3 regions of the Micromonospora sp. CA-269861 genome follow, and region 1 is predicted to be linked to each of the others. Evidence: predicted binding sites of a transcription regulator. Region 1 holds the regulator's gene; each other region holds the start of a gene.

Region 1 (10,032 bases):
CGACCTCACCGACCCCGAGCAGGTGCGCAAGCTCGTCGACGACGCTGCCGCCGCCTACGGTGGCCTCGACGTCGTCTACAACAACGCAGCCGCGCTCCGCTTCGGCCCGATGCCCGACTTCTCCGTGGAGGACTGGCGCTACACCATCACCGGAGAACTCGACATTCCGTACTTCGTGTCGAAGTTCGCCTGGCCGCACCTGGTCCGGCGCGGCGGCGGCGTCATCATCAGCGCCGCCTCCATGGCCGGGCTGATCGGCGGTCACGTCCCGCCGATGGTCGGTCACACCGCCGCGAACGCCGGCATCATCGGCATGACGCGACAGCTCGCGCTCGAAGGCGCGCCGCACGGGATCCGCGCGGTGGCGGTCAGCCCCGGGCCCACCCTCACCCCGGCCAGCGAACGCGACCTCGGTGACAACCAGGAGGCACGGGACGCCATCACCGCCAAGACGCTCCTCAAGCGCTTCGCGCGCCCCGAGGAGGTCGTCGAGCTGGTGGTCTTCCTCGCGTCCGACCGGGCGTCGTACATCACCGGGGCGAACTACCCGGTCGACGGCGGCGCGACCGCCTGGTGACCCGACCGGACACCGGGGCGCCGCCGCTCCTCGGCGGCGCCCCGACCCTCAGTCGTCGAAAGCGGGCACCCAGCGGGCCGGTCGACGCTCGCGGAACGCGGTGACCCCCTCGCGGCCCTCGTCGGACAGGAAGTAGCCGGTCGAGACGGCGGACAGCCGGGCCAGGTCGGCGCGCAGTTCGGCGGTACCCGGTCGGCGCAGCAGCTCCTTCGCGCCGGCCAGCGCCCCGGGCGCGCCGCGCACCAGCGAGTCGCAGTAGCCCCGTACCGCCTCGTCCAGACCGTCCGCCGGGACCGAGGCCGTGACCAGGCCGATCTCGGCGGCTCGGCGGCCGTCGAAGGTGTTCCCGGTCAGGTACAGCTCGGCGGCGGCGCGGGGGTGCAGCCGGGGCAGCACGGTCGCCGAGATCACCGCCGGGATCACCCCGATGCGCACCTCGGTGAACGCGAACGTCGCCTCGTCGGCGCAGACCGCCAGGTCGGCGGCGGCGATCAGGCCCAGCCCGCCGGCCCGCGCCGGCCCGCCGACCCGGGCCAGCACCGGCTTCGGGCACTCCCAGAGCGCCGCGAGCACGTCGCCGAGCATCCCGGCCGGCACCGTCCCGCTGGCGTACGCCGCGGCGGTCTCCTTCAGGTCCGCGCCCGAGCAGAAGACCGGCCCGGTGTGGTCGAGCACGATCACTCGGACCGCCTCGTCGGCGACCGCTTCCGCCAGCCCAGCCAGCAACTGGGTCATGAGGACGGTGGAGAGCGCGTTGCGGTTGTGCGGGCTGTCCAGGGTGAGGGTGGTCACCCCACGGGCCGTGGCGACCCGCACGAGGACGTCGGGAGAGGTCATGCCGGGCACACTAGTGGCCATGCCCGGCGTCCTTCCAGATGGTGAGACCGTCCCCGTCGACGGATCGTTGCCCGCCACCGCCACCGCGGCGGTCGGCGCGCGCGGCTTCGGCGTGTACGTGCACGTGCCGTTCTGCGCCAGCCGCTGCGGATACTGCGACTTCAACACCTACACCGCCTCCGAACTGGGCGGCGGCGCGAGCCGCGAGGGGTACGCCGACACCGTCCTGGCCGAGCTGACGCTCGCCGCCCGGGTGCTCGGCGACAACCCGCCGCCCCGGGTCGACACCGTCTTCGTCGGCGGCGGCACGCCCACCCTGCTCCCCGCCGACGACCTGGCCCGCATCCTCGACGGCATCGACCGCACCTGGGGGCTGGCCGCCGACGCCGAGGTGACCACCGAGGCCAACCCGGAGTCGGTCACCCCGGAATCGTTGAAGCTGCTGCGGGCCGCCGGCTACACCCGGATCTCGCTGGGCATGCAGTCCGCCTCCCCGGGGGTGCTGGCGATCCTGGACCGCAAACACAGCGCCGGCCGGGCCACCGCCGCCGCCCTGGAGGCGCGCGACGCCGGATTCGAGCACGTCAACCTGGACCTGATCTACGGCACTCCGGGGGAGCGGGCCGAGGACTTCGCCGCCTCGCTGGAGCAGGTCGTCGCCGCCGGGGTGGACCACGTCAGCGCGTACGCCCTGATCGTCGAGGACGGCACCCGGCTCGCCGCTCGGATGCGGCGCGGCGAACTGGCGTACCCCAGTGACGACGTGGCCGCGGACCGCTACCTGGCTGCGGAGGCCGCGCTCGACGCGGCCGGGCTCGCCTGGTACGAGGTCTCCAACTGGGCCCGCACCGAGGAGGCCCGCTGCCGGCACAACCTGCTCTACTGGACCGGCGCGGACTGGTGGGGGCTGGGGCCGGGAGCGCACAGCCACGTCGGCGGGGTGCGGTGGTGGAACGTGAAGCACCCCACGGCGTACGCCCAGCGGTTGGCCGCCGGCGCGTCTCCCGGCCTGGCCCGGGAGGTGCTCACCGTCGACGAGGCGCACATGGAGGACGTGATGCTCCGGCTGCGGCTGGCCAGCGGCCTTCCGCTGGCGGTGCTCGACGCCACCGGCCGGGCCGGCGCCGAGCGGGCGCTGGCCGGCGGCCTGCTGGCCGCCGACGAGTACGCCGCCGGCAGGGCGGTGCTCACCCTGCGCGGGCGGCTGCTCGCCGACGCGGTCGTCCGCGACCTGCTGCCCTGAGTGACCCACGTCGAACGGACCGGGGCGCCGGTGTTCCGGACCGGCCGGGGGAGCGGCCGGGCCGGTTCACTTGATGAAGTTGGCAGTCATCGGGTAGCGGTACGGGTTGCCCTCGTTGGCCTTGATGCCGGCGATGATCCCGAACAGGATCTGGATCACCACGACGGCGATGCTGGGTAGGAAGAGCAGGCACCAGCTCACGAAGAGCAGCACGAACGCGATGATCGACCAGAGGATCTGGAAGTTCAGAGCGGCGAGGGCGTGCGCCCGAACGGTCGGCGACTGCTGGCCGCGGGCCAGGTAGGCGATCAGCGGGGCGACGAAGCCCAGCGGACCGAAGCTGACAAGCGCGCCGGCGGCGCCGCCGAAGTGCGCGACAAGCGCCCAGGTCTTGTCCTCGTTGTTGGCGTAGCCACCGCCGGGGCCGCCGTAGGCACCTCCGGCCGGGTAGCCGCCGGGTGGGGGATAGCCCCCGGGCGGGGGGTAGCCGCCTGCCGGAGGGTAGCCGCCTGACGGCGGTTGGTCACCGGTGGGCGGCGGATAGCCACCGGCCGGGGGATAGCCGGCCGGGCCGGGAGCCCCGGACAGTGGTGCGGTGGGCGGCTCGGCCGACGGGAACGGGCCCGGTGAGGTGGGCTCCGGCGGGTAGTTGCCGGGGTCGCCCGACCCGGGAGGGCGAGGAGGTTCAGTCATGGATGTCACGGTAGGGGCCCGTGGCAACGCCGCACCAGAGCGACACCGCCGGGTAGTGCGGACCGATCGGCCCAGCGGGGTGGCGCGGGCCGCACCGACGGGTGGCCGTTGATCATCGCGTCGGCGGGCCCGCCGACGTAGACTGGCACTCGTTACAGTCGAGTGCCAGGACGGCCCGGCCGGCCCAGAGCGCCGGCGGCCGACGAGCGACAGGAGGTGCGGAGAATGGGTCTCGACGACCGGAAACTCGCAGTGCTCCGCGCCATCGTCGAGGACTACGTCTCCACCCAGGAGCCGGTCGGCAGCAAGGCGCTCGTCGAGCGGCACCAGCTCGGGGTCTCCCCGGCCACGGTCCGCAACGACATGGCCGTGCTGGAGGAGGAGGGCTACATCCGGCAGCCGCACACCAGTGCCGGCCGGGTGCCCACCGACCGCGGCTACCGCCTCTTCGTCGACAGGTTGTCGCGGGTCAAGCCGCTCAGCCCGGCCGAGCGCCGGGCCATCGAGCGCTTCCTGGTCGGTGCGGTTGACCTCGACGACGTGGTGCACCGCACGGTGCGACTCCTCGCCCAGCTGACCCGGCAGGTCGCCGTCGTGCAGTACCCGAGCCTGGCCCGCTCCTCGGTGCGTCACCTGGAGCTGGTGCCGATCTCCACCACCCGGCTGATGCTCGTCATGATCGCCGACACCGGTCGGGTGGAGCAGCGACTCGTGGAGCTGCCCGGCCCGGTGCCCGCCGACGACGTCACCGACCTGCGCCGACTGATCAACGAGAAGCTCGCCAACGCCCGGCTGTCCGAGACGCCACCGCTGGTGCAGGCGCTCGTCGAGGAAGCACCGACCGGGCTGCGTCCGACCATGACCACGCTCGCCACCGTCCTGCTGGAGACGCTCGTCGAGCGGCACGAGGAGCGGATCGCGCTCGCCGGCACCGCGAACCTCACCCGGGGCGGCCTGCTCGACTTCCAGGGCTCCCTGCGGCCGATCCTCGAGGCACTGGAGGAGGAGGTCGTGCTGCTCAAGCTCATCGGTGAGACCGAGCCGAGCACGACCCGGGTGCTGATCGGCGACGAGAACGAGTTCGACAACCTGCGCGCCGCCTCGGTGGTCAGCACCGGGTACGGCCCGGGCACCACGATCCTGGGCGGCCTGGGGGTGCTGGGGCCCACCCGGATGGACTACCCCGGCAACATCGCCACGGTTCGCGCCGTGGCACGCTACGTGGGCGAGTTGCTGGCCCAGAACTGATTGGTCAGGGCCGATGCGGCCGGCTGCGGCCGCCGACCGGCACAACGCGAGACGAACATGAGGACACGGAACGCAGTGGCCAGGGACTACTACGGCATTCTCGGTGTGAGCCGGGAAGCCTCCGATGACGAGATCAAGCGCGCCTACCGCAAGCTGGCCCGCCAGTTCCACCCGGACGTCAATCCGGACCCGGAGGCTCAGGAGAAGTTCAAGGACATCAACGCCGCGTACGAGGTCCTCTCGGACGACCGGAAGCGGCAGATCGTCGACCTGGGTGGCGACCCGCTCGCCCCGGGTGGTGGCGGCGCCGGCGGCCCGGGCGGCCCCGGAGGCGCCGGCCCGTTCGTCGGTTTCCAGGACATCATGGACGCGTTCTTCGGCGGTGCCGGCGGTGGCGCCCGTGGCCCACGGCCGCGTACCCGCCCGGGAGCCGACGCGATCCTGCGGCTCGAACTCGACCTGCACGAGACGGCGTTCGGGGTCGAGGCCCCGATCACCGTCGACACCGCGGTGCTCTGCACCACCTGCTCCGGTGCCGGCACGGCCGCCGGCACGCACCTGGCGACCTGCGAGGCGTGCGGCGGTCGGGGCGAGGTGCAGTCGGTGCAGCGCACCTTCCTCGGCCAGGTGGTCTCCGCCCGGCCGTGCACCGTGTGCCAGGGCTACGGCACCACCATCCCGCACCCCTGCCCCACCTGCGCCGGTGACGGCCGGGTGCGTACCCGCCGCTCGCTGACCGTCAAGATCCCGGCCGGCGTCGAGGACGGCATGCGGATCCGGCTGGCCCAGCAGGGCGAGGTGGGCCCCGGTGGCGGCACCGCCGGTGACCTCTACGTGGAGATTCACGAGCGCCCGCACGACGTGTACTCCCGCAAGGGCGACGACCTGCACTGCCGGGTCACCGTGCCGATGACGGCGGCGGCGCTGGGCACCCGGCTGACCATCAAGACGCTGGACAGCGAAGAGACAGTCGACGTCAAGGCCGGCACCCAGCCGGCCAGCACGCTGCGACTGCGCGCCCGGGGCGTGCCGCACCTGCGCGGCACCGGCCGAGGGGACCTCTACGTGCACCTGGACGTGCGGACTCCGACCAAGCTCGACCCGGACCAGGAGAAGATGCTGCGCGACTTCGCCAAGACCCGTGGTGAGGAGGTCGCCGAGTTGTCCAAGCAGGGCGGCTTCTTCTCCCGGATGCGCGACGCGTTCAACGGGCACGCCTGAGGTGTCCGCGCCGCTCTTCCTGGTCGAGGCGCTGCCCACCGGCGACGCGCTGACCCTGGACGGCCCGGAGGGGCACCACGCCGCCACGGTGCAGCGGCTGCGCGTCGGCGAGGAGCTGCTGCTCGCCGACGGGCGGGGTGGCACGGCCGCCGCCGTGGTCACTGCCGTCGGCCGGGGCAGCCTGGACGTCACCATCACCTCCCGGGGGTACGCGGACGCGCCCGTACCCCGGTTGGTGACAGTGCAGGGCATCGCCAAGGGTGACCGGGGCGAGCTGGCCGTGCAGGCGATGACCGAGGTCGGGGTGGACGAGATCGTGCCCTGGTCGGCATCGCGCTCGGTGGTCCAGTGGCGCGGCGACCGGGGCGTACGCGCCCGGGAGAAGTGGGTGGCCACCGCCCGGGAGGCGGCCAAGCAGGCCCGCCGGCCGTGGCTGCCGGTGGTGGCCGGTGCGCCGGACGAGTCCACCGCCACGGTGGCCCGCCGGATTGCCGGTGCCGCCGCCGGCTTCGTGCTGCACGAGGAGGCCGAGGAACGGCTCACCACCGCCGACCTGCCGTCGACCGGCGAGATCGTCCTGGTGGTCGGCCCGGAGGGTGGCATCGCCCCGGCCGAGCTGACCGCCTTCGCCGAGGCCGGCGGGCGACCCGTACGCCTCGGGCCGGCCGTGCTGCGCACCTCCACCGCCGGGGTGGCGGCCCTCAGCGTCCTCGCCACCCGCCTCGGCCGCTGGTAGTCACGCCGACCGATCGGCCGGTGTGGACAGTCGTGCATACCCTGGCGCGGTGCTCGCTGCCGAGGCTCCGAAGATCACCGACTGGATGCAGGCGTGGGGAAGTGTCGTCGGCCTGCTGCTGTCGGGTCTCGCCGCAATGGCTACCTGGCTTCTGTTTCGGCACGAGATCCGGGTGCGGCGTGAGGAGCAACGCGACAATGAGGCAGCTCAGGCTCGCCTGATCGTTCCGGTGTTGGACGACCTGCCGCAAGGCCCTGACGAGGTGCGAAGCTTCACCATCGCCAATTACAGTGGCGTGCCGTTCTACGACCTTCGGGTCATGCTCCTGAGGAATGAGCGGTTGATCGGCAACTATCCGTCCGCCCTGCACGTCCTGATGGGGGAGGTCGCGGGGAGCTTCTCCTATCTGGAGGTGCCGGGGGTCGACGTCGCACGGAGGGCCAAGACCGGTGATCTGGCGATCGGAATCTATTTCACCGACGCCTCTGGTTTGCGCTGGAGCAAACTCAATCGTGAGCCACCGACACGGGTGCGACGCGATGATCGTTGGGCGGTGATCGACCCCAGCACCACTCGGGACCGGCAGCGTGCGGCGGCGAGAGCGAGGCTCGAAAAGGAGATGGAGCTGCGGGCGATGACCCATCGAAGCAGATCAAGGTTCCGTATTGCAGCCATGAGCGCCCTGGTTGTCGCTGTGGCGATCTTCGTGGCCTTCCTCATCTACCGATAGCACACGCTGTCGCCCGCTGCGCGGTATCGGGTCAGCTGCGCAGGTAGGAGGCGCCGTTGAGGTCGACGATCGTGCCGGAGGCCCACTCGGCCTGCGGCGAGGCCAGCCAGTGCACGGCGGCGGCGATCTCCTCCGGCTGGCCCACCCGGTCGAACGGGCTCTGCGCGCGGATGGCAGCGCCCTGCTCGCCGCGCAGATGGTCGGTGACCATGTCGGTCGCCACGAAGCCCGGCGCGACGGTGGCGACAGTGATGCCGTACGGCGCGAGCGCCACGGCGAGGGACTGGCCGAGCGCGTTCAGCCCCGCCTTGCTGGCGCCGTACGCCGGCTGGTCCGGCTCACCGCGGAACGCGCCACGGGACGAGACGTTGACGATCCGCCCGCCTCGTTCGCGCATGTGCTGGGCGGCGCACCAGGTGACGTTGCCGGCGCCGGTCAGGTTGGTCTCCAGCACCTGCCGCCAGCGCTTCTGCCACTCCTCGTAGGAGGCGCCGAAGATCGGGTGCGGGTCGTCGCGGTCGCCGTACGTCCCGGCGTTGTTGACCAGCACGTCCAACCCGCCGAGCAGCTCGGCGGCCCGGTCGACCATGACCCGGACGGCGTCCGGATCGGTGAGGTCGGCGCGGACCACCACGTGCCCGGCACCGGGTAGCTGCGCGCGCAACTCCTCGGCCGCGTCGGCGGAGTCGCGGTGGTGGATCGCCACCCGGTCGCCGCCGGCTGCGAACGCCTTCGCCACCGCGCGGCCGATCCCACGCGAGGCCCCGGTCACGAGTACCGCCCGATCCGTCATGCCGGCCATCCTGCCTCAGCCACATGTCCCGGCGAACGGCCGGTGGCCCGTGCTGCGCCGGAGCGCCCCCGGCCGGTGGGTCCTTAGACTGCCCCGATGGGATCCGACTGCCTGTTCTGCCGCATCGTCGCCGGGGAGATCCCGGCCACAGTGGTCCGGGAGACCGACACCACGCTCGCCTTCCGTGACATCGATCCGAAGGCGCCGGTGCACGTCCTGGTCATTCCGAAGGAGCACTACGCCGACGTGGCCACGCTCGCCCAGGGTGACCCGGCGCTGGCCGCCGACGTGCTGGCGACGTCCGCCGCCGTGGCCGAGGACGAGGGCCTGCTCGGCGACGGTTTCCGGCTGATGTTCAACACCGGCGCGTACGGCGGGCAGGAGGTGTTCCACGTGCACGCCCACCTGCTCGGTGGTGCGCCGCTCGGCCCGATGCTCGCCCGGAACCTGGCGTGAGCGGAGGTTCGGTGCCTGGCTCTCGGGGCGATGAGCACCTGGGTCGGTTGGTGCGGCGGGTGCAGGCCGAAGCGCGGGTGCCGGCGGTGTCGGTGGCGCTGCACCGGGCCGACCGGCCGCTCTGGAGCTGCACCGTCGGCGGGACCGGCACCGACAGCCCGCTGGGGCCGGGCACCCAGTTCCGGATCGGCTCGGTCACCAAGACGTTCACGGCGGTGCTGGTCCTGCAGTGCCGCGACGACGGGCTGCTGGACCTGGACGACCCGGTGGGCCGGCACCTGGACCTCCCGGCGCACGGTGAGCTGACCGTACGCCGGTTGCTGTCGCACACCGGTGGCCTGCAACGCGAGCCGTTCGGCGATGTCTGGGACAGCCTGCGCGCACCGGACGACGCCCAACTGGTCGCCGAGCTGGACCGGGCCGAGCGGGTGCTGCCGACCGGCCGTCGGTTCCACTACTCCAACCTGGGCATGGCCGTACTCGGCCAACTCGTCGCCCGACTCCGGGGCGGGAGCTGGGCGCAGGCGCTCACCGAGCGGATCCTGACGCCGCTGGGGCTGACCGACACCACGGTGACCCCACGGCCGACGGCGGCGACCGGCTTCCTGGTCGACGCGTACTCCGACGAGGCGCACCCGGAGCAGCCGACCGACTTCGGCGCGGTCGGCCCGGCCGCCCAGCTCTGGAGCACCGCGACCGACATGGCCCGCTGGGCGGCGTTCCTGGCCGACCCGGCAGCGCTGGACCCGGCCGGCGCGGTCCTCGCCCCGGCCACCCTGGACGAGATGCGCTGGCCGCTGACCACCACCGACGAGACGCTCTGGGGCGCGGGCTTCGGGCTCGGGCTGATCCTGGTCCCGCAGGGGGAGCGGGTGATGCACGTGGGGCACGACGGGGCGATGCCCGGGTTCCTCGCCGGGGTGTACGGCCGCCGCGGCGGCGACGGCACGGCCGGCGCGATGGGCGCCGCGGTGCTCGGCTCGTCCGGCACGGCGACCGAACTGTTCGACCTGCCGCACAGGCTGCTCGCCGCGGCGGTCGAGCACGACCCGGCCGAGATCGAGCCCTGGCGACCCGGCGCAGCCGCGCCGGCGGCCCTGCGGGGTGCGCTCGGCCGCTGGTGGGGCGAGGGCTCCGAGTACGTCTTCTCCTGGCACGACGGCGCCCTGCGGGCGCGCGGGGTCGGTGACCCGGCCGGACGACCGCCGGCGATCTTCACCCCGCTGGCGGACCAGCCGGACGTGTTCCGCGTGGTGTCCGGTCGGGAGGTCGGTGAGCTGCTGCGGCTGACCCGGGACGGGTCCGGAGCGGTGGTCCGGATGCACTGGGCGACCTACCGGTTCACCCGCCACCAGGAGACCTTCGACAGGTACGACTTCCGGGCCGGGAGTTGATCGCGGCCAGCGGAAATGGGCGCGATGCGGCACGCGTTGAACCGATACGATGGGTGTAACGTCCGCACGCCAGGCCAGCAGGCCGGCGCCGAGATCGAGAGCAG
Region 2 (10,032 bases), 930 kb from region 1:
CGCAACCTCGGTTTCACGCTGACCCTCTACAGCGGGCAGATGTGCACCACCTCGCAGAACATCCTCATCCCGGCCGGGGGCATCGAGACCGACCAGGGGCACAAGAGCTTCGACGACGTCGCCGGCGGGATCGCCGCGGCGGTCGGCAAGCTCACCGCCGACCCGGCCCGGGGCGTGGAGCTGACCGGCGCCATCGTCAACGACGGGGTGCTGGAACGGCTGGCCGAGGTGACCAAGGTCGGCGAGCCGGTGCTGGAGTCGCGGGCGGTGGCCCACCCGTCGTACGCCGACGCGGTGGTGCGTACCCCGACGATCGTGAAGCTCACCGCGGACGACGCGGAGACGTACGGCCGGGAGTGGTTCGGGCCGATCTCGTTCGCCATCGCGACCGACTCCACCGCGCACAGCCTGGAGCTGCTGCGCCGGACGGTCGGCGAGAAGGGCGCGCTCACCGCCGGGGTCTACTCGACGGACGAGGCCGTGCTGGACTCTGCCGAGGCGGTCGCGGTCGAGGTCGGGGTGCACCTGTCCTGCAACCTCACCGGCGGTGTCTTCGTCAACCAGTCGGCGGCGTTCTCCGACTTCCACGGCAGCGGGGCCAACGCGGCGGCCAACTCGGCGCTGACGGACGGGGCGTACGTGGCCAACCGGTTCCGGATCGTGCAGTCCCGGCGGCACGTCTGAGTTTCGGCCCAGCCCCTGCCTCGGGTGATCAAGAGGTTTGCGTCAGTTGGAGCGCTTCCTCTGACGCAAACCTCTTGATCACCGAACTCGGGGTCAGGCTGGGCGGCGCATCTGCAGCTCGGTGAGGGCTGGGATGGTGGGGTGGGGGACCCGTACGCCGGTGTCCTTGAAGCCCAGGCGCTGGTAGGCGCGGTAGGCGCGGTCGTTGCCGACCACCACCTCCAGCAGCAGCTCCGGTCGGCCACAGGCTCGCGACCACGCGGCCACCCCGTCGATCAGCTCGCCGAGCAGTCCGCTGCCGCGCCAGGTCGGCGTGACGTACACGGCGTAGATCACGGTCAGCCCCGGTTCGTTCGGGGCGGTGGTGCCACCGGCGTGCCCGACCAGCCGGCCGCCCGGGTCGGCGATGAACTGCGCGTTACTCGAACCGGCCGAGGTGTACGCGACTCGGGCGGCGAACTCGTTGTGCGGTCGGGCCGCCGCGTCCGCAAGAGTCTCCAGGAAGGCCAACGGCGCGTCGGCCAGCATCTCCAGGCGCAGCGCGCGCATCCGGGCGGCGTCCTCCGGCCGAACGCGGCGGATCTCCGCGAGCCGCAGGGCCGGCGAGCCCATGTCGGTGGTCATGTCCGCATGCCTACCACAGGGGATGGACGCCGTTTCGTGAGCTGTGCCCGATCGCCGTCACCTCGGGGGGTGCCCTGCGGCCCGCGCTTCAGTCGCAATGACGCGTGCGAATCCGGTGGATCCGGAACCCGGCCGATCAGGGCGGTCGGGACCCCCCGAAGTGTGTCCGATTTGTGGCCGTGCGCGGCCGTCACTCCTCGTGTAGCGTGCGATTTCGGTCACCTATTTCAATGGCGGTCATCGATCGCTGAGTCGGTGGTCCGAGGTGCCCGGCTGTGCCGTGCGCCGGGTCAGGCAACGCCGCGCAGAGTGAGGGAAGTGCACCGTGGCACAGGGCTCCGTTAAGTGGTTCAACGCCGAGAAGGGCTACGGCTTCATTGCCGTCGACGGCGGTCAGGACGTGTTCGTCCACTTCTCCGCGATCGAGATGGACGGTTACAAGGCGCTGGACGACGGTCAGCGGGTCGAGTTCGAGATCGCCCAGGGTCAGAAGGGCCCGCAGGCGGAGCACGTACGCGTCATCGGCTGAGCTTCCTGGCCGATCGGCCCCTGGGTCGGGGCTGCGGCACTGGCGCGCAGCCGGGAAGATCGTGAACCGTTCCAGCCGATGCCGAGGAGCGTTCATGACCGACCAGCCACCCCCGCCCACTCCGTCCTCCGGGTCGGGGGAGCCGGAGCCGTCCGATCCGTCCTCGCCCGCGGGCGGCCCCGGCCACGCTGGCCAGCCGCCTGGCTGGGGGCCGGGCATGCCTCCGGCTGGCCCGACCTCGGGCCACGCCGGTCCGCCGCCGGGTTGGGATCCCGCTCAGGGTGCCTGGGGTGCGGCCCCGCCGCCGCAGGGCTGGGCGTTCCCGCCGACCGGGGGCTACCCGCCCGGGTCGGGTCCCTACGGCGGGCAGCCGTGGTATCCGGGGCCGCCGGTCGGCTGGTACCCGCCGGGTTACGGGTTCGACCCGAACGACGCCCTGGTCACGCCGCCCGGCGCCGGCCTCGGTGGCTGGTTCAACAGGTGCGGGGGAGCGCTGCGCCGGGGCTGGCGGCAGTTGGTGCCGATCATGCTGCTCACCCAGGTGCTGCCGGCGGCGGTGCTCTCGGTGATCTCCCTCGGGCTGGACCCCTCGGCCAAGTGGGCCGCCCAGGCCGAGTCGAATCCGAGCCCCGCGCTGCCTGACAATTTCGCCGCCGAAGTGCTGAACCTCCTGGTCGTGCTGGTCGGCGGCAGCCTGTTGGTCGGTCTGGTGCAGGCCGTCGGCTGGGCCGCCGGCACCTGGGTGATCACCCAGCAGGCGGCCGGTCAGCCGGCCAGCCTGGAGTCGGCGCTGCGTTTCGGCCTGCGTCGGGCGCTCGGGCTGTGGGGCTGGACCCTGCTGATCAGCCTGCTGATCGGCCTCGGCCTCTGCTTCTGCGTGCTGCCGGGCATCTACCTGGCCTTCGCGCTGAGCATGGCCGGCCCGGTCTATCTCTTCGAACGCCGCAACCCGATCGGTCGATCGTTCCGGATGTTCCACGACCGGCTCGGTCTGCTGCTCGGGCGGGTGGCCCTGGTGGCCCTGGCGGTGATCGTCGGCACCCTGATCCCCGGTGGTCTGGAGGGGGTGGGCACCTCCGCGCTCGGAACGGACCCGTTCGCCTCGGCGGGCACTGCGGTCGGGGCGGTGGTGGTGATCGGGATCACCGCCGTGCTGGCCCTGCCCGCCCACCTCGCCCAGTTGATCGGTCTGCTGGTGACATACGCCGAGCAGCGCGCCCATGAGGCGCCGGTGAACACCGCTGGACTGGCCGTCGAACTCGGCTGAGCGGCGGCATCGTGCTTGCACTCGGCAGGGGAGAGTGCTAAACAAGTCATTGGCACTCGCATACCGTGAGTGCCAATGGTCGGGACGGTGGGGCCAGGTTGCACCGGCGTGGAGACGCCGGGGCGGCACATGGCCGGTCGTCGCGGGCTATCCGGCCCGGCCGAAGGACGTCGTCGTCGCCAGGTGGCGACGTCCCAAGGTGCGTACACCAGGCGGCCCATCCGGGGCACACATCTCGGGTGGCCCGTGAGTGTCCAGGAGGACAACGCCGTATGGCCAAGATGATCGCGTTCGACGAAGAGGCGCGCCGCGGCCTCGAGCGGGGCATGAACCAGCTCGCCGACGCCGTAAAGGTGACCCTCGGCCCCAAGGGCCGCAACGTCGTGCTCGAGAAGAAGTGGGGTGCCCCCACCATCACCAACGATGGTGTGAGCATCGCCAAGGAGATCGAGCTCGAGGACCCGTACGAGAAGATCGGCGCTGAGCTGGTCAAGGAGGTCGCCAAGAAGACCGACGACGTTGCCGGTGACGGCACGACGACGGCGACCGTCCTGGCCCAGGCCCTGGTTCGCGAGGGCCTGCGCAACGTGGCCGCTGGCGCCAACCCGATGGCCCTGAAGCGGGGCATCGAGGCTGCGGTCGCGAGCGTCTCGGAGGAGCTGTCCAAGCTCGCCAAGGACGTCGAGACCAAGGAGCAGATCGCCTCCACCGCCTCCATCTCCGCTGGCGACAGCACCGTCGGCGAGATCATCGCCGAGGCGATGGACAAGGTCGGCAAGGAAGGCGTCATCACCGTCGAGGAGAGCAACACCTTCGGGCTGGAGCTTGAGCTCACCGAGGGTATGCGCTTCGACAAGGGCTACATCTCGGCCTACTTCATGACCGACCCGGAGCGTATGGAGGCCGTCTTCGACGACCCGTACATCCTGATCGCCAACAGCAAGATCTCGTCGGTGAAGGACCTGCTCCCGATCCTGGAGAAGGTCATGCAGTCGGGCAAGCCGCTGCTGATCATCGCCGAGGACCTGGAGGGCGAGGCCCTCGCCACCCTGGTGGTCAACAAGGTCCGTGGCACCTTCAAGTCGGTCGCCGTCAAGGCGCCGGGCTTCGGTGACCGCCGCAAGGCCATGCTGACCGACATCGCCATCCTCGCCGGTGGCCAGGTCATCAGCGAGGAGGTCGGCCTCAAGCTCGACGCCGCCAGCCTCGACATGCTGGGCCGCGCCCGCAAGGTCGTGGTGACCAAGGACGAGACCACCATCGTCGACGGTGCCGGTGACGCCGAGCAGATCCAGGGCCGGGTCAACCAGATCCGGGCCGAGATCGACAAGAGCGACTCCGACTACGACCGGGAGAAGCTGCAGGAGCGGCTGGCCAAGCTGGCCGGCGGCGTTGCGGTCATCAAGGTCGGCGCGGCCACCGAGGTCGAGCTCAAGGAGCGCAAGCACCGCATCGAGGACGCCGTTCGCAACGCGAAGGCCGCCGTCGAGGAGGGCATCGTCCCGGGTGGTGGCGTCGCGCTGGTCCAGGCCGGCAAGACCGCCTTCGACAAGCTCGACCTGGTCGGCGACGAGGCGACCGGTGCGAACATCGTCAAGGTCGCGCTGGACGCCCCGCTGCGGCAGATCGCCGTCAACGCCGGCCTCGAGGGCGGCGTCGTGGTGGAGAAGGTCCGTAACCTCGAAGCGGGTCACGGTCTCAACGCCGCCAACGGCGAGTACGTCGACCTGCTGGCCGCGGGCATCATCGACCCGGCCAAGGTGACGCGTTCGGCACTGCAGAACGCCGCTTCCATCGCGGCGCTCTTCCTCACCACCGAGGCTGTTGTCGCGGACAAGCCGGAGAAGACCCCGGCTGCCCCGGCTGGCCCGGGTGGCGGGGACATGGACTTCTGAGTCCAGTTCCGACACCGCACGGGGCGGGCCGCTGACGCGGTCCGCCCCGTTCGTCGTCAGGTCGGTAGTGGGCGCTGGTTGCGCCGTTTCTGTGCCCGGTTGTACGGCGGAAGCAGTTTGATCGGCGCGTCCACCATCTCCTGCGGTTCCTCGGCCACCGACGACTCACCGGCGGTGGTCATCTCGGCCAGTTGCTCGGCGTCGCCGTAGTCGAGTCTGTCGAACGGCAGTTGGCCGGGGAGTTCACCTACCGGTTTCCAGGTGATCGGCGGGCCGTCCTCGGTCTGGTTGTCATCCGTGGTCATGGCTGCCTCCTCTACCGAAACGGTAGGGGGCATCGATGGCCGATGCGGGCGAATGGATCTATGTCCTGTTTGCCCCAGTTACGTCGTCGGTAGGGTTCTCCGGTACAGGAAGAAGACCCGCTCGATCCACGCACCCGCGCTGCCCGAATAGAACGGCACCGGCCCCACCCAGCCGATCTGTGCCCGGTCCAGCCCCGCCGCCCGCTGGTCGCGCAGACAACGCCGCAACAGCACCCCACCGATGCCCGACCCCTCCGCGGCAGGCGCGGTACCCATCGGCCCGAACCAACTCGGCCGGGACGACCCGTACGCGGCGAAGCCGAGCACCTCGCCGTCCCGCTCCGCCAGGTGGCACCCGGCGTCGGCGCGCCCCACCGACCCGGCCAACTCGCCGTCCCACGTCCCGCCGAAGGTGGACCGCGCGAACGCTGTCAGCGCCGGCAGGTCCGCCGGCTCCGCCCGGCGGACGGTGACGCCCTGGCCGGCCAGTCGCTGCTCCGCCGCCTCGGTGGACCGCAACGCCGGCGACCCGTCGTACGACAGGTCAGCGGTCATGTTCCAGGCGGTCCGGTCCTGCTGGTAGCCGAGCGCGAGAGCGGCACAGACCGCCGGCGTGTAGCGGACGTCGATGCCCGGCCACGCGTAGTACGGCGGATTTCCGGCCAGCAGCACCTCGGTCGCCCCGCGCTCGGCGAGCGCCTGCTCGGCCCGCTGGAGCAGCGCCCGGCCGACGCCCCGACGCCGCTGATCCCTGAGGACCGCGACCAGGTCCACGTGCCCGATCTCCGGCTCGCTCGACGACACCGAACAGATCAGCACCCCGACCAGGTCCGCACCCCGGTACGCGCCCAGCCCGACCACCTGCCGGTCGGCCGTGGCCCGGGGCCAGAGCACATCCACGATGGAGGCCGCCTCGGCGGCGTCCTCGGGCAGGTCGAGAGCCTGCTGGCAGAGCTGCACGACGCTGGGGACCAGGTCGACGGCCAGCTCGGTGACGGTGATCTCGGCGTCCATGGTCGCCGACCCTAGATCACCGGCTGCCGAGCCGCACCCCCGACCACGAGGCGCTGACTACTGCTGGGCGGCGCGAACGGCGGCGTACGCGTCGACCTGGCCGGAGCCTGTGACGTTCGACGGATCACCACAGGCGTCGGACGGGCTGTCGGAGCGGTAGGTGGGCGTCGCCGCCGTGGCAGTGTCCCGAAGGATCTGCCGGGTACGGGTCACGTCGCCGACCAGCGCCGGGTTCGCCGACCACATCAGTGCGACAACCCCGGCCACCTGCGGGGTCGCCATCGACGTGCCGTCCAGCGCGGCGTATGTGCCGCCGGGCATGGCCGACACCACTCCCACCCCCGGTGCCAGCACGTCCGGCTTACCCGAGCCGCCCGGCACCGGCCCGCGCGAGGAGAACTCGGCGACCCGCCGCTGGTCGTCCACCGCGCCGACGGTCAGCACGTCCGCGTACGGCGCTGGCGCATCGTCGATCGACGCGCACCACGGGCCGGTGTTTCCGGCCGCGACGACCATGAAGATCCCGGCGGCGTCGAGCGCGGCGGTGGCCGGTCGCAGGACCCGCTGGTCGCAACCCTCGATGGGCGGGCAGCCCCACGAGTTGGTCAGCACCTGCGGGGCGCGCTCCGGACGGCCGTCGGTGAACGGGTCGCCGCCGGCCGGGAAGGGGGCCAGCATGAACTGGAGGCAGTCCAGGTAGTGCCCGGGGCTGCCCAGGTTGCGGTCCAGGTTGACGCAGCCCACCCACTGCGCGTCCGGTGCCACCCCGATGCCGTCCCGCCCGACCGCGCTGCCCACCGTGTGGGTGCCGTGCCCGCCCTGGTCGGTCGGGCTGCGGGTGTCGTCCCACGGGTCGTACCAGGAGTCGTTCCCACCACGGAACCCGGCTCGTAGCGCCGGATGGGTGCCGTCCACGCCCGAGTCGGAGCTGCCGACCACGATGCCCGTGCCGGTGACCCGGAGTTGGGACCACACCCGGTCGGCGCCGATCTGGCGGATGTTCCACTCCGGGCCGGTGGGCTTGGGTGCGGTGCCCCGGCTCTGTCCGGCCGGGGCCGGCAACGGGCGCAGGCGCTGGCTGACCAGCACCCGGGCCACCTCCGGTCGGCGGGCGAGCCAGGCCCGCACCGCCGGGCCGCCGTCCACCTCGACCGCGTTGACCAGGTAGTACGACACCGGGTCGAGGCGCAGCCGGTTCGACACCCGGAGCAGGTCGCGCTGACTCTGCTCGGCGGTCGTCACGAGCCGCCGGTAGACCTCCGCCGCGCGGGCGTCCCGCCCGGCCCGACCCGGTGCGCCGGCCGGAAGGTCGCTCAGGTCGGCCTGCGTGCGCAGCACCACGAACAGCCGCTCGCCGTACAGGCCCGGCTGGCCGGGACCGAGGTCGACCACGCCGAACGCCACGAGCAGCACCACGGCCGCCACCGCGGCGACCCGCCTGTTCGGGGTGCCTGCCGTCGGCCGGGCGAGCAGCACCGCGTACCCGATGGCGACCAGGACCGCGACGGCGAGCCCGACGCCGGCGGCGGCCGCGACCCAGAACGGAACGTCCCGGGTACCGACCAGCAGCAGGGTGATCTCTTCCGGGTCGGTGAAGGCCAGCGGACCGAGGGCGGCCAGGCCCACGAGCCAGCCGGTCGCCGTTCGACCGGCACGCGTGGCCTCGGCCGGGTCGGTGGTGGGCCGCCAGGCCGCCGCCCAGAGCGCGGCCAGCGCGAAACCCACAGGCGGCAGCGTCAGCAGCGCGGGCAACTGCGCACCGGACTGGCCGGCCCCGGCCGCGAGCAGCAGCAGCGTTACCCCGGCGACCAGGCCGCCGACCAGCACCAGCCGAGCTGGCCGGGGCGGTCGCCCAACCGCGAACGGGGACCAGAAGGGGGCATCCAGCAGAGTCGCGGCCAGCACCCCGAGCGCGGCGGCGGCCAGCAGAGCGAGCGCGGTCTCCAGGAGGCCGCCGAGCGCGCCCAACCAGGCCCACGGCAGCAGCAGCGCCAACCCGGCGGCGACCGCGAGCAGCGGCACCGGGCCGAGCCCACGCAACCCCGCCGCTGCCCGGTCGGCTCCGCGTTCCCGTTGTCCCCGGCCGGCGTGGCGTCGCCGTGTCCGGTGGCCTCGGGCCGCGTGGCGCCGCCGTGTTCGGCGGCCTCGGGCCGCGTCGCGTCGCCGTGTTCGGCGGCCTCGGGCCGCGTCGCGTCGGCGTGTTCGGTGGGTGCCGGGCCGTCGACCGAGCCAGCCGGCCCGGGGTACGCCAACCGGCGCGCCGCCCAGCGCACGGCGAGCGCGCCGAGAACCGCCGCGCCGGCCAGCGCCGCGAGGTACGCCTCGTGGTGCACCGGTGGCACGACCCGCAGCAGTGTGAGCACGCCGAGAGCGAGTGCCCCGATCAGCCAGGCCCGCCCGGTGGCCCGGACCGCGGCCGACCGGGGCAGCACGGCCAGCAGCAGGGCGGGCGTGCCGAGCACCACGACGGTGGCCAGGGCGAGCACCGGCCAGAGCCAGCCGAGCCGGTCCCGTCCGAAGCCCAGCAGCACCTGGTCGGTGAGCCAACCACCGGTCTGGGTGCCCACGGTGACCGCGACCGTCCAGCAGCCCACCAGCACGGCCGCGACCACCGGCCACGGGGAGCTGCGGTCGCTGAGTCCGGGGTACGCAGGTTGACCTTGCATCCGAGAACCTTACGACTACGACGAAGGGTTTCCACCCGACCGTCGTGTTCCCTGACATTGAAGAACTGTGCAGATCTTGGACAGTTTCCGTCAGCGCGGAACGGAAACTGTCCAAGATCTCCGATCGCGGGTGCGGTACGGGGTCGGGCGGCGAATGTCGGGACGGCGGCACGACGGTTACCGTGGACCCGTGCGCGACCCCAATATCTCCCGATCCGTCGCCGGTCAGCTCTCACCGGTCCGCCGTGCGTCCGACCTGCGTCGACTGCGTGCCGAGCGCTTCGACGTGTTGGTCATCGGCGGTGGGGTGACAGGTGCCGGTGCCGCCCTCGACGCGGCGTCCCGAGGTTTGAAGGTGGCGCTTGTCGAGGCGCGTGACCTCGCAGCGGGCACCTCCAGTCGGTCCAGCAAACTCATCCACGGTGGCCTGCGCTACCTGGAGCAGTTGGAGTTCCACCTGGTCCACGAGGCGCTCACCGAGCGTGGCCTGCTGGCCACCCGGCTCGCGCCGCACCTGGTACGCCCGGTGCCGATCATGGTGCCGCTGCCGGCCGGGCGGGGCCTGCGGGACCTGCCGGCCCGGGTCTTCCGCCGCTCGTACTACGGCGCCGGGGTGGCCGCCTACGACGTCTTCGCCGGGGTCTTCGGTGGTGGTCGGGGCATGCCCCTGCACCGTCACCTGACCCGGGAGGGCGCCCGGCGGATCTTCCCGAGTCTGCGGGCCGACGCGCTGGCCGGTGCGATCCGCTACTACGACGGGCAGGTCGACGACGCACGGCTGGTGGTCACCCTCGCTCGCACCGCGGCCAGCCTCGGTGCCACGGTGGTGAGCAGTGCCCGTGCCGTGGGGCTGATCCGGCAGGCGCGCGAGGTGACCGGCGTCCGCGTCCGGGACCTGGAGGCCCCGCCCGGTTCCCCGGACGCGGAGTTCGAGGTGCATGCCCGCACCGTCATCGCCGCCACCGGCGTGTGGAGCGACGACATGTCCCGGATGCTCAACGACGTGGGCCTGCGGCCCGGCGTCCGGGTGCGCGCCTCGAAGGGGGTG
Region 3 (10,032 bases), 610 kb from region 1:
CCGGGAGGCTCGGCCAGGTGCGGTGAGCAGCAGTAGAGCCTTCGCCACCGCACTGGTCAGGTCATGGTCGACATTCTGGATGAGCCCCCGGGCACCGGCGCTGATGGTGGCCGCCGCCGCCTCGGACTCCTCGGTGCCGAGCAGCAGCACGGCCGCCTGCGGCGCCCGCGCCAACACCCGGCGGACGAAACCGGCGCTGTCCGGCCGGGTGAGGGCCGTGTCGGCCAGGACGACGTCGGCCGGTCGCTCGGCCAGCCGCAGCATCACCTCGGGATCAGAGACGGCGGTACGAACAATCGCGGACAACCCCAGTCGCGCGGCAGCAGAAGTAAGGTGCTGGGCCGCGAGTGGTGTCCGAACGCATACAAGAACGCTACGCACTGTGGTCTCCTCTCCGCCAACGAGCAGACCATGACGCGGTCGGCTGGGGAGGGGGTTCCCGGCAATCCTTCGAACTTTTCCGACAGATGGGGCAAAAGCCGCAATTTCCCGGACGTTTTCGATCACACACGTGTGAGTTGACGACAGCCCGGGTACCGGGAGATCCAGGCCGGGAACGGTGCGCCTGCGCGGCCCGCCGCCCGGATGCCGGCCATAAGGATTCTCGCGGAGCCGCGCGGGAGGAGGGGTGCTGATGTCGAACGTACGTAGACTGCCCGGACCCATCGTCGACCTCTGGGACTGGCAGCGACTCGGTGCCTGCCGAGGGCGCGACAGCGCCCAGTTCTTCCACCCCGACGGTGAGCGTGGCTCTTCCCGGCTGCGCCGCGAGTCTGCCGCCAAGTCGGTCTGCCGCGCCTGCCCGGTTCGCGCCGAGTGCGCCGCCCACGCCCTGTCGGTACGCGAGCCGTACGGCGTGTGGGGCGGCTTCAGCGAGTCCGAGCGCCTGCGACTGCTCGCCGTCGGCTGGGAGGACCTGGCAGACCGCCGACACGCCCGCGTCGACGTCGCACGGCTCGAGGCCCGCCTGGGCCGCCCGCACAAGTCGACAGTCCCAGCCCAACGCAACGTCGCCTGACCCGACGCGTCCCCAACATCCGCGAAACCGCGCCCCCGACCCGGGAGGCGCGGTTTCGCGCGTTTGACCGCTTATGCGTACGGGTCTCGGCCAGCCACCGCCACCGCCACCAGCACGGTCATGATCAACACGAGTTCCTTGATGTCGGGGCATCCCGCCCATCCGGACGCCCCGACTTCCGTGACGCCGAGTGGATCAAGTCCGACTATGCAGCTCTTGAGGCAAGCGAAGACGACATCCTGGGCGGTTTGTCCGGTCTGAGCTGTTCAAGCTCGACGCGGGGTAGGCTTCTGCGCGGTATGCGGCTTTTGCTGGTGGCCGGCCGCACACGTGGGCCGGAATCATGGCCGGGCCGGGGTCGTTACATACCCTGACGATCGCAGCACCACCGACCGCCGTCCGGCCCTGGTCCCCTGGGCTGGTCGCGCAGGTGGGAATGCCAGCCACCACCCGGTCGTTACAGTCCCCACGAACGACCGCCCGGCCACCGCCACGATGAGGGTGCCGGCAGGTGGGCCACCGCGGAATGACCCCGGCCCCCCGGTCGTTACACCTGGACCCGGCGCCACGAGCCCCCCGCTCGCAGGCCGCCGACCTTGAAGACTTCTCCCCTGTTGTTTGTGCAGCGCCGGACGAGGTGCTCACACCCTGCCGCTGTTCCCCCTTGGCGTTCAGGGTGTCCTACCCCCGAAGGAGCTTCCCCCATGAACACGATCATGCGTAAGAGCGTGCTGTCTGTTGCTGGTCTCGCGTTCGCCGGTGGTGTGTTCGCCGGTCCGATCGCCGCCCACGCCAACCCGGTGGATGCCAAGCCGGTCGCGGTGGCCGTGCAGTCGGCGGCGCCGAAGCCGCAGGGCGACCAGTCGCACATCAGCCTCAACGACGAGCAGACCGCCAACGTCAAGGCGATCATCGCCGCGACGAAGAAGGCCGGCCTGCCCGAGCGCGCCGCGGTCATCTCGATCGCGACGAGCCTGCAGGAGTCGAAGCTGGAGAACCTCGGCCACCTCGGCGACATGAACGACCATGACTCGCTGGGCCTGTTCCAGCAGCGCCCGAGCTCGGGTTGGGGTACGCCGGAGCAGATCACCGACCCCGCCTACTCCACCACCGCGTTCCTGAAGGGCCTGAAGCAGGTTGACGGGTGGCAGGACATGCCGCTGACCGACGCCGCCCAGACGGTGCAGGTGTCGGCGTACCCGGACGCCTACGCCCAGTGGGAGCAGCAGGCCACCGACCTGGTCGCCCAGCACTGGAACAGCTGACCCACACACCCGCACCACCGCAGCACCGCACCACCCGCACCACCGCACGACACCGACCGCTGGCCGGCACCCGCAACCCCGGGGTGCCGGCCAGCGGCGTCTCCCGTGCCGTGCGGGCGAGCGCATGGATGCGGTCCGCTGGCCGCGGTTGCCGCGCCGCCGGGTGCCTGACGGAGGCGGTTGGCACGGTTCGGCGGGTGGTTGCCCGCAGATCTTGGACAGTTTCCGTTCGCGCGGAACGGAAAGTGTCCAAGATCTGCATGCACGGTCCGGGGTGCCAGCCCGGACGCTGGGCCGTGGATCAGCGGACGGTGACGGTGACAGTGTGCCAACCGGTCGCGCCGTCCGGGACGACGTCCTGCGTGCGTTCGGTCTGGGTTTCGCCGGTTGCGTCCGTCGCTCGAACCTGGAGCCGGTGTTCGCCCGGCGTGGCGTCCCAGCGCCAGGACCACTGCACCCAGGTGTCCACCGACACGGTCGGGGCCAGCGAGGCTTCCTGCCACTGGCCGTCGTCGACGCGTACCTCGACTCGGCGGATGCCTCGGTGCTGCGCCCAGGCCACCCCGGCGACGGTCACCGGCCCGGCGGTCAGCCGGTTGCGCCCCCGGGGTGCGTCGATCCGCGACTGGGTCTTGATCGGTCCCTGCGGGGACCATCCACGCGGCACCCAGTACGCGTCGAAGTCGGCGAACCGGGTCAGCTCCAGTTCGGTCACCCACTTGCAGGCTGACACGTAGCCGTAGAGGCCCGGCACCACCACCCGGACCGGGAAGCCGTGCTCGACCGGCAGCGGCTCACCGTTCATCCCGACGGCCAGCAGTGCGTCACGTCCGTCGCGGAGCGCGGCGGTGGGGGTACCACAGGTCCAGCCGTCGACCGACCGACCGACGACCTGGTCGGCGTCGTCGTCCGGCTCGACCTCGTCGAGCAGTTCCCGCAGGGGTACGCCGAGCCAGCGGGCGTTGCCGATCAGGTCCCCGCCCACCTCGTTGGAGACGCAGGCCAGCGTGATGTACCGCTCGACGAGCGGTCGGGCCAGCAGATCCGCGTAGCTGTAGGTGCGCTCCCTGCCGACCCGCCCGTGGATCCGCAGCCGCCAGGTGTCCGGGTCGACCTGGGGTACCACCAGCGCGGTGTCGATCCGGTAGAAGCCGAAGTTCGGGGTGACGTACGGCGCGAGCTGGGTCAGTGAGAGGTCCGCGCCGGCCGGCACGGCCGGCGCGGGGGCGACAGGCGCGGGCAGGCGAATGGCGTCCCGGGCTGCGGACACGCCGCGCCGACCGGCCAGCCAGCGCCCGCCGAGTCCGGCCACCACGGCCGTGCCGAGCAGCACCCCGCTGCCGGTGAGGAACCGCCGTCGCGACTCCGGGTCCACTTCGGCGGGCCTGACCGGCTCGACCGCCGCCGTCGGCCCGGCGGGAGTCACCGGCACCGACTCCGCCGGCGACACCGGCACCGACTCGCCGGGCGGCACCGGGCCGGCAGGCGACACCGGACTGCCGGGCACAACCGGACCGCCAGGCGACACCGGACTGCCGGGCGCAACCGGACCTCCGTGCGGCACCGGGCCGGCAGGCGGCACCGGGCCAGCGGTCGGGGTGGGTGGTGACCAGGGCCAGGGGTTCAGCTCGAACGGTCCGGCGATGAACAGCCAGAGCACCAGGGCGCCGAGACCCGCGCCGACCAGGGAGGGCAGCGCGTCGGCGAGGTCCGCGCCGGAGCGGGTCAACGCGGCGGCCACGCCGATGGCGCCGAACGCGGCGATGCCGGCCAGGCCGAGTACCAGCCGGCGAACCGCGAGTACGCCGAAGAGCGCGGCGAAGCCTCCCAGCAGCACTGCCGTGCCGACCAGCAGTGCGATCTTGTCGGCGGTGCCGAAGAGGTCGATGGCGAGTTGCTTCAGCGACTCGGGGACGGCGTCGACGACGACCCCGCCGACAGCGACCAGGGGCGCCGACCGGGGGCCGGTCAACACCGCGACCGGTTCGGCGATCCCGATCGCGACGGCGGCGGCGGTGATTCCGGCCAGCGCGGCGTACCGCCCTGATGTGGTGCTCATCGGCCCAGTGTGCGCGATCATCTCGCCGGGTCGCCAACAACGTCAGCGTTCGGTAATGACCTGCGAGCCTGCCAGACGAGTCGGGGCGCACCGCCGTACGGCGGTGCGCCCCGGTGTCGTCGCTACCGGATCAGAAGCCCGGGCCGTGCTGGTGGCCGTGACCGTGGCCGTGACCGCCGCCGGCAGCCGGCTCGGCCTGCTCCGGCTTCTCCACCACGAGGCTCTCCGTGGTGAGCAGCAGACCGGCGATCGAGGCGGCGTTGGTGACCGCGTTGCGGGTCACCTTCACCGGGTCGATGATGCCGGCCTTGACCAGGTCGACGTACTCGCCCTTGGCGGCGTCGAGGCCGTTGCCCCACTTGAGGTCGGCGACCTTCTGCGTCACGACGTAACCGTCGTGACCGGCGTTCTGGGCGATCCAGCGCAGCGGCTCGACGAGCGCCTTGCGCACGACCGAGACGCCGACCTTCTCGTCACCGGTGAAGCCCAGGTCGTCGTCGAGCACCGAGAGGATCTGCACCAGAGCGGCGCCGCCGCCGGGCACAGTGCCCTCCTCGACCGCAGCCTTGGTCGCCGCGATGGCGTCCTCGATGCGGTGCTTGCGCTCCTTCATCTCGACCTCGGTCGCCGCGCCGGCCTTGATGACGGCGATGCCACCGGAGAGCTTCGCCAGCCGCTCGGCCAGCTTCTCCCGGTCCCAGTCGGAGTCGGAGGCCTCGATCTCCTTGCGGATCTGGGACACCCGGTCGGCGACGTCGGCCTTCTGGCCACCGCCGTCGACGATCGTGGTGTTCTCCTTGTCGACCACGACGCGCCGGGCGGTGCCGAGCACCTCCAGGCCGACCTGGTCGATCTTGTAGCCCAGCTCCGGGGCGACCAGCTCGGCGCCCGTGGAGATCGCGATGTCCTGGAGCATCGCCTTGCGCCGGTCACCGAAGCCGGGGGCCTTGACCGCGCAGACCTTGAGGGTCTTGCGCAGCGAGTTGACCACCAGGGTGGACAGCGCCTGGCCGTCCACGTCCTCGGCGATGATCAGCAGGGGCTTGCTGTTCTGCAGGACCTTCTCCAGCAGCGGCAGCAGCTCCTCGATCGCCGAGATCTTCTGGGTGGTGACCAGGATGTACGCGTCCTCGAGGACGGACTCCTGACCCTCCAGGTCGGTGACGAAGTTCGGCGAGATGAAGCCCTTGTCGAACTGGAGACCCTCGGTCACGTCCAGCTCGGTGGTGAGCATCGAGCCTTCCTCGACGGTGATGACACCGTCGCGGCCGACGCGCTCCATTGCCTCGGCGATCAGATCGCCGATCGTGGAGTCCTGCGCGGAGATCGTCGCCACGTTCGCGATCGACTCCTTGCTGGTGACCTCGGCGGCACGGCCGAGCAGCGCCTCGGAGACCTTGGCGGCCGCCGCGTCGATGCCCCGCTTGAGGCCGGCCGGGTTGGTCCCGGCGGTCACGTTGCGCAGACCCTCGCGGACCATGGCCTGGGCCAGCACGGTCGCGGTGGTGGTCCCGTCGCCGGCGACGTCGTTGGTCTTGGTCGCCACCTCCTTGACCAGCTGCGCGCCAAGGTTCTCGTACGGGTTGGTGAGCTCGATCTCCTTGGCGATGGTCACACCATCGTTGGTGATCGTCGGCGCACCGAATTTCTTGTCCAGGACGACGTTGCGCCCGCGCGGGCCGAGGGTGACCTTGACCGCGTCCGCGAGGGCGTTGACACCGTGCTCCAGCAGGTGCCGGGCGTCGTCCGAGAAGCTCAGGATCTTCGCCATTAATGTCCCTTCGAAGCGCCATTGCCCCGGCCCGGCGAGCCGGACCGGGGCAGTGGCACTGATCGGTTGCTTACTTCTCGATGACCGCGAGGACGTCGCGGGCGGAGAGCACCAGGTACTCCTCGCCGGCGTACTTGACCTCGGTGCCGCCGTACTTCGAGTAGAGGACGGTGTCGCCGACCTGCACGTCAACCGGAACCCGGTTGCCGTTGTCGTCGACGCGCCCCGGGCCCACAGCGAGGACGGTGCCCTCCTGCGGCTTCTCCTTGGCGGTGTCGGGGATCACGATGCCCGACGCCGTGGTGGTCTCAGCCTCGTTCGCCTGGACCACGATGCGGTCCTCGAGCGGCTTGATCGCAACCTTGGTCGCGGTAGTCACGGGCATACCCTCCTGGGGTACTGGTTTCGTTGCTGGCCAGCGGGGCTGACCAGCGTCAATCTGCCTCATGCCACCGGGCGGTGCCGTCGTCGCGGGTGCCGGTCCGCCTGGCGTGCGCACCCGGGTCGCGAGACCCGGAAGCTGGCACCCTCAGGGTGAGAGTGCTAATCGCAGGTTATTCCGTGGCTAGCACTCCGTCAAGGAGAGTGCCAGCGCGCCGCTGTCCGTGTCGCCACAGTTCCGCCGGCGGTTACCGCAACACGCCCCCGCGCGGCCATGCTCCTACCGTCGGTTGGCCTGCCGGCTGACACCACCGTCCGGGCAGCCTGACCGGGCCGGGACAATGGCCGGGTGGATCTCGATCAGCTGGCGGCGCTGCGTACCCCCGAGGGGTCGGCCGCGCTCGCGGCGGCGGCCGGGCTGGCTGGCGGTGACCCACTGACCGCGGCGTCGGCGCTGCGCACGGCCGGTGTGCCGCCGACGTTGGCCGCGGCGGCACTCACCCAGGCCGAGCTGCGCCACCGGGCGGTCGGCAAGTTCGGCACGGCCGCCGCTGGGATGTTCCTCACCCGTCCCGGCCTGGAGCAGGCCACCCGCCGGGTGGTCGCCGACCGTCGGGCCGCCCGGCTGTACGCGGCCGGCGTGCGCACCCTGGCCGACCTCGGGTGCGGGCTCGGGGCCGACGCGCTGGCCGCCGCCCGTGCCGGCATCCGGGTGTACGGCGTGGAGGCCGATCCGGTGACAGCCGCGATGGCCGCCGCCAACGCCGAGGCGGCCGGGCTGGCCGACCTGTTCACTGTCGAGTGCGGTGACGCGACCGGGTTCGACGTGTCAGGGGTCGACGGGGTCTTCTGTGATCCGGCCCGCCGCGCCACCGGCACCGGGCGGCGGATCTTCGACCCGCGCGCCTACTCGCCACCGTGGGACTTCGTCACCGGGCTGGCCGAGCGGGTGCCGCGCACAGTGGTGAAGGTGGCGCCGGGCCTGGACCACGCGCTCATCCCGGCCGGCGCGGAGGCGGAGTGGGTCGGCGTGGACGGCGACCTGGTCGAGGCCGCGCTCTGGTGCGGTGAGCTGGCGGAGGTGCCCCGTCGTGCCACCCTCTACCGCCAGCGGGGCGCCGAGGCCCACCGCCACCAGCTCACCGGCTCGGGCGCCACCGAGGCGCCGGTCGGGCCGCCGCGCCGCTACCTGTACGACCCGGACCCGGCGGTGGTCCGCGCGCACCTCGTCGCCGAACTGGCCACCGACCTGGACGCCACCCTTGGCGATCCGAGCATCGCGTACCTCTACGCCGACCAGCCGACCCGAACCCCGTACGCGCGCTGTCTGGAGATCACCGACGTGCTGCCGTTCTCGCTCAAGCGACTGCGGGCGCTGCTGCGCGAGCGGCGGGTGGGCCGCGTGGAGATCCTCAAGCGGGGTTCCGCGCTCACCCCGGAGCAGCTCCGACGGGACCTGCGGTTGGCCGGGGACGAGGCGGCGAGTCTGGTGCTCACCCGGGTCGACGGCGCACCGACGGTGCTGGTCGGCCGGCCGGTCGATTAGCACCTGACACAGGCACTAACGTCGTCGCTGTGGCGGGACAGGGCACGCCGGCAACGGCACTGTTGGTCAAGCGCGGCATCGCGCATCGCACCCATCCGTACCGGGTGGCGCCGGACGCCCCGAACTACGGCGCGTTGGTGGCGGTGGCGCTCGGCGTGGCACCGGAGCGCGTGTTCAAGTCGCTGGTGACCGAGGTCGACGGCGCGCTCACCGTGGCGGTCGTGCCGGTCACCGGCGAGCTGGATCTCAAAGCGCTCGCGGCGGCGGTCGGCGGCAAGCGGGCGGCGCTGGCGGACCGCGCGGTCGCCGAGCGGGCAACCGGCTACGTACGCGGTGGGATCAGCCCGCTCGGGCAGCGCAAGCGACTGCCCACCGTGCTTGACGAATCCGCGCTGGACCTGCCGACGATCTACGTCTCGGCTGGTCGGCGTGGTCTGCAACTCGAACTGGCCGCGGCGGATCTGGTGGCGCTCACCGATGCCCGCACCGCGCCGTTGCAGACCCACTGACGAGCTTCGTTACGTCGACTGCTCCACGGGATACCCGCGGAGTAACAGTCGCGTTGCTGAATTGTTATCGCTCCCAACAAACTAGCCACCTGCGCGGTCTTGTGGAGCCGGTGTGACGCGAAATACGTTGCCGGACACAACAAAACAACACCTCCCCCACCTCCGAAAGGACCCTGCACATGCGTAAGGGGATCCTCACCATCGCCGCCGTGGGCCTGCTCACGACCGGCGGCTTGACCGCTTGTGGCGACGACTCCGGCGACAAGGGCGCCGCCGCCAAGACCCCCAAGATTGGCGTGATCCTCCCGGACAGCAAGTCCTCGGCCCGCTGGGAGACAGCGGACCGTCGGTTCCTGGAGGAGGCGTTCAAGGCCGCCGGCGTCCAGTACGACATCCAGAACGCCCAGAACGACAAGACCGCCTTCCAGACCATCGCCGACCAGATGATCACCGGCGGCGTCACCGCCCTGATGATCGTCAACCTGGACTCCGGCACCGGCAAGGCCGTGCTCGACAAGGCCAAGTCGCAGGGCGTCGCGACCATCGACTACGACCGGCTCACCCTCGGCGGCTCCGCCCAGTACTACGTCAGCTTCGACAACGAGACCGTCGGCAAGCTCCAGGGCGAGGGTCTGTCGAAGTGCCTGACTGAGAAGAACGTCAAGAACCCCGTCGTGGCGTACCTGAACGGCTCCCCCACCGACAACAACGCCACCCTCTTCAAGGCCGGCTACGACTCGGTGCTCAAGCCGAAGTTCGACTCGAAGGAATACGTCAAGGGCCCTGAGGACGCGGTGCCGGCGTGGGACAACGCGCAGGCCGCGACGATCTTCGAGCAGCAGCTCACCACGGCCAACGGCAAGATCGACGGCGTGCTGGCCGCCAACGACGGTCTCGGCAACGCGGCCATCTCGATCCTCAAGAAGAACAAGCTCAACGGCAAGGTGCCGGTGACCGGGCAGGACGCCAGCACCGAGGGCCTGCAGAACATCCTCGCCGGCGACCAGTGCATGACCGTCTACAAGGCGGTCCGGGAAGAGGCAAAGGCCGCCTCCGACCTGGCCATCGCCCTCGCCAAGGGCGAGAAGAAGGACACCGGCCAGACGGTGAAGGACGGTGACCGGGACGTCCCCTCGGTGCTGCTCACCCCGAAGGCCATCTACAAGGAGAGCGTCAAGGACGTCATCGCCGACGGCTACGTGACCAAGGAAGAGGTCTGCACCGCGGCGTACGTCAAGTTCTGCGCCGAAGCCGGCATCAGCTGACCGACGCCGCAGTACCCGCCGGAACGACCATCGCCGCCCGGCACGGGAGCACCCTCCCGTGCCGGGCGGCGCCCGCCGGACGGGCCCCGACCCTCCCTTAAGAAGGAGACCCCCGTGTCCGCGACCCCCCTGCTGGAACTCCGCGGGATCGACAAGAGCTTCGGTCCCGTCCAGGTGCTCCGCGACGTCGCCCTGACCGTCCACCCGGGCGAAGTGAC

Evidence for each region. The regulator HrcA, encoded in region 1, represses chaperone genes, less so after heat shock. The targets are predictions, from matches to a motif close to GGTTNGCACNCTCNNNNNGAGNGTGCNAACC.
Region 2: groL (chaperonin GroEL) is a predicted target of HrcA. The motif match lies at 3,152-3,182, and genes of this name have one in related genera.
Region 3: groES (co-chaperone GroES) is a predicted target of HrcA. The motif match lies at 6,632-6,662, and genes of this name have one in related genera.

Annotation. Positions count from the first base shown of each region.
Region 1 covers NZ_CP192014.1:5,645,865-5,655,896, reverse strand. Annotated here, with positions in the region: gene ACQP0U_RS25840 (SDR family NAD(P)-dependent oxidoreductase) at 1-577, shown strand, start outside; gene ACQP0U_RS25835 (enoyl-CoA hydratase-related protein) at 626-1,414, opposite strand; gene hemW (radical SAM family heme chaperone HemW) at 1,434-2,657, shown strand; gene ACQP0U_RS25825 (DUF4870 domain-containing protein) at 2,724-3,350, opposite strand; gene hrcA (heat-inducible transcriptional repressor HrcA) at 3,576-4,598, shown strand; gene dnaJ (molecular chaperone DnaJ) at 4,674-5,819, shown strand; gene ACQP0U_RS25810 (16S rRNA (uracil(1498)-N(3))-methyltransferase) at 5,821-6,555, shown strand; gene ACQP0U_RS25805 (hypothetical protein) at 6,605-7,285, shown strand; gene ACQP0U_RS25800 (SDR family NAD(P)-dependent oxidoreductase) at 7,317-8,078, opposite strand; gene ACQP0U_RS25795 (histidine triad nucleotide-binding protein) at 8,175-8,534, shown strand; gene ACQP0U_RS25790 (serine hydrolase domain-containing protein) at 8,546-9,928, shown strand.
Region 2 covers NZ_CP192014.1:6,576,006-6,586,037, reverse strand. Annotated here, with positions in the region: gene paaN (phenylacetic acid degradation protein PaaN) at 1-684, shown strand, start outside; gene ACQP0U_RS30300 (N-acetyltransferase family protein) at 778-1,308, opposite strand; gene ACQP0U_RS30295 (cold-shock protein) at 1,634-1,837, shown strand; gene ACQP0U_RS30290 (hypothetical protein) at 1,932-3,104, shown strand; gene groL (chaperonin GroEL) at 3,377-4,999, shown strand; gene ACQP0U_RS30280 (hypothetical protein) at 5,056-5,304, opposite strand; gene ACQP0U_RS30275 (GNAT family N-acetyltransferase) at 5,383-6,318, opposite strand; gene ACQP0U_RS30270 (S8 family serine peptidase) at 6,376-8,340, opposite strand; gene ACQP0U_RS30265 (glycerol-3-phosphate dehydrogenase/oxidase) at 9,190-10,032, shown strand, end outside.
Region 3 covers NZ_CP192014.1:6,252,720-6,262,751, forward strand. Annotated here, with positions in the region: gene ACQP0U_RS28640 (response regulator transcription factor) at 1-381, opposite strand, end outside; gene ACQP0U_RS28645 (WhiB family transcriptional regulator) at 635-1,018, shown strand; gene ACQP0U_RS28650 (hypothetical protein) at 1,723-2,283, shown strand; gene ACQP0U_RS28655 (molybdopterin-dependent oxidoreductase) at 2,585-4,342, opposite strand; gene groL (chaperonin GroEL) at 4,473-6,113, opposite strand; gene groES (co-chaperone GroES) at 6,184-6,498, opposite strand; gene ACQP0U_RS28670 (THUMP-like domain-containing protein) at 6,844-8,040, shown strand; gene ybaK (Cys-tRNA(Pro) deacylase) at 8,070-8,549, shown strand; gene ACQP0U_RS28680 (sugar ABC transporter substrate-binding protein) at 8,729-9,814, shown strand; gene ACQP0U_RS28685 (ATP-binding cassette domain-containing protein) at 9,929-10,032, shown strand, end outside.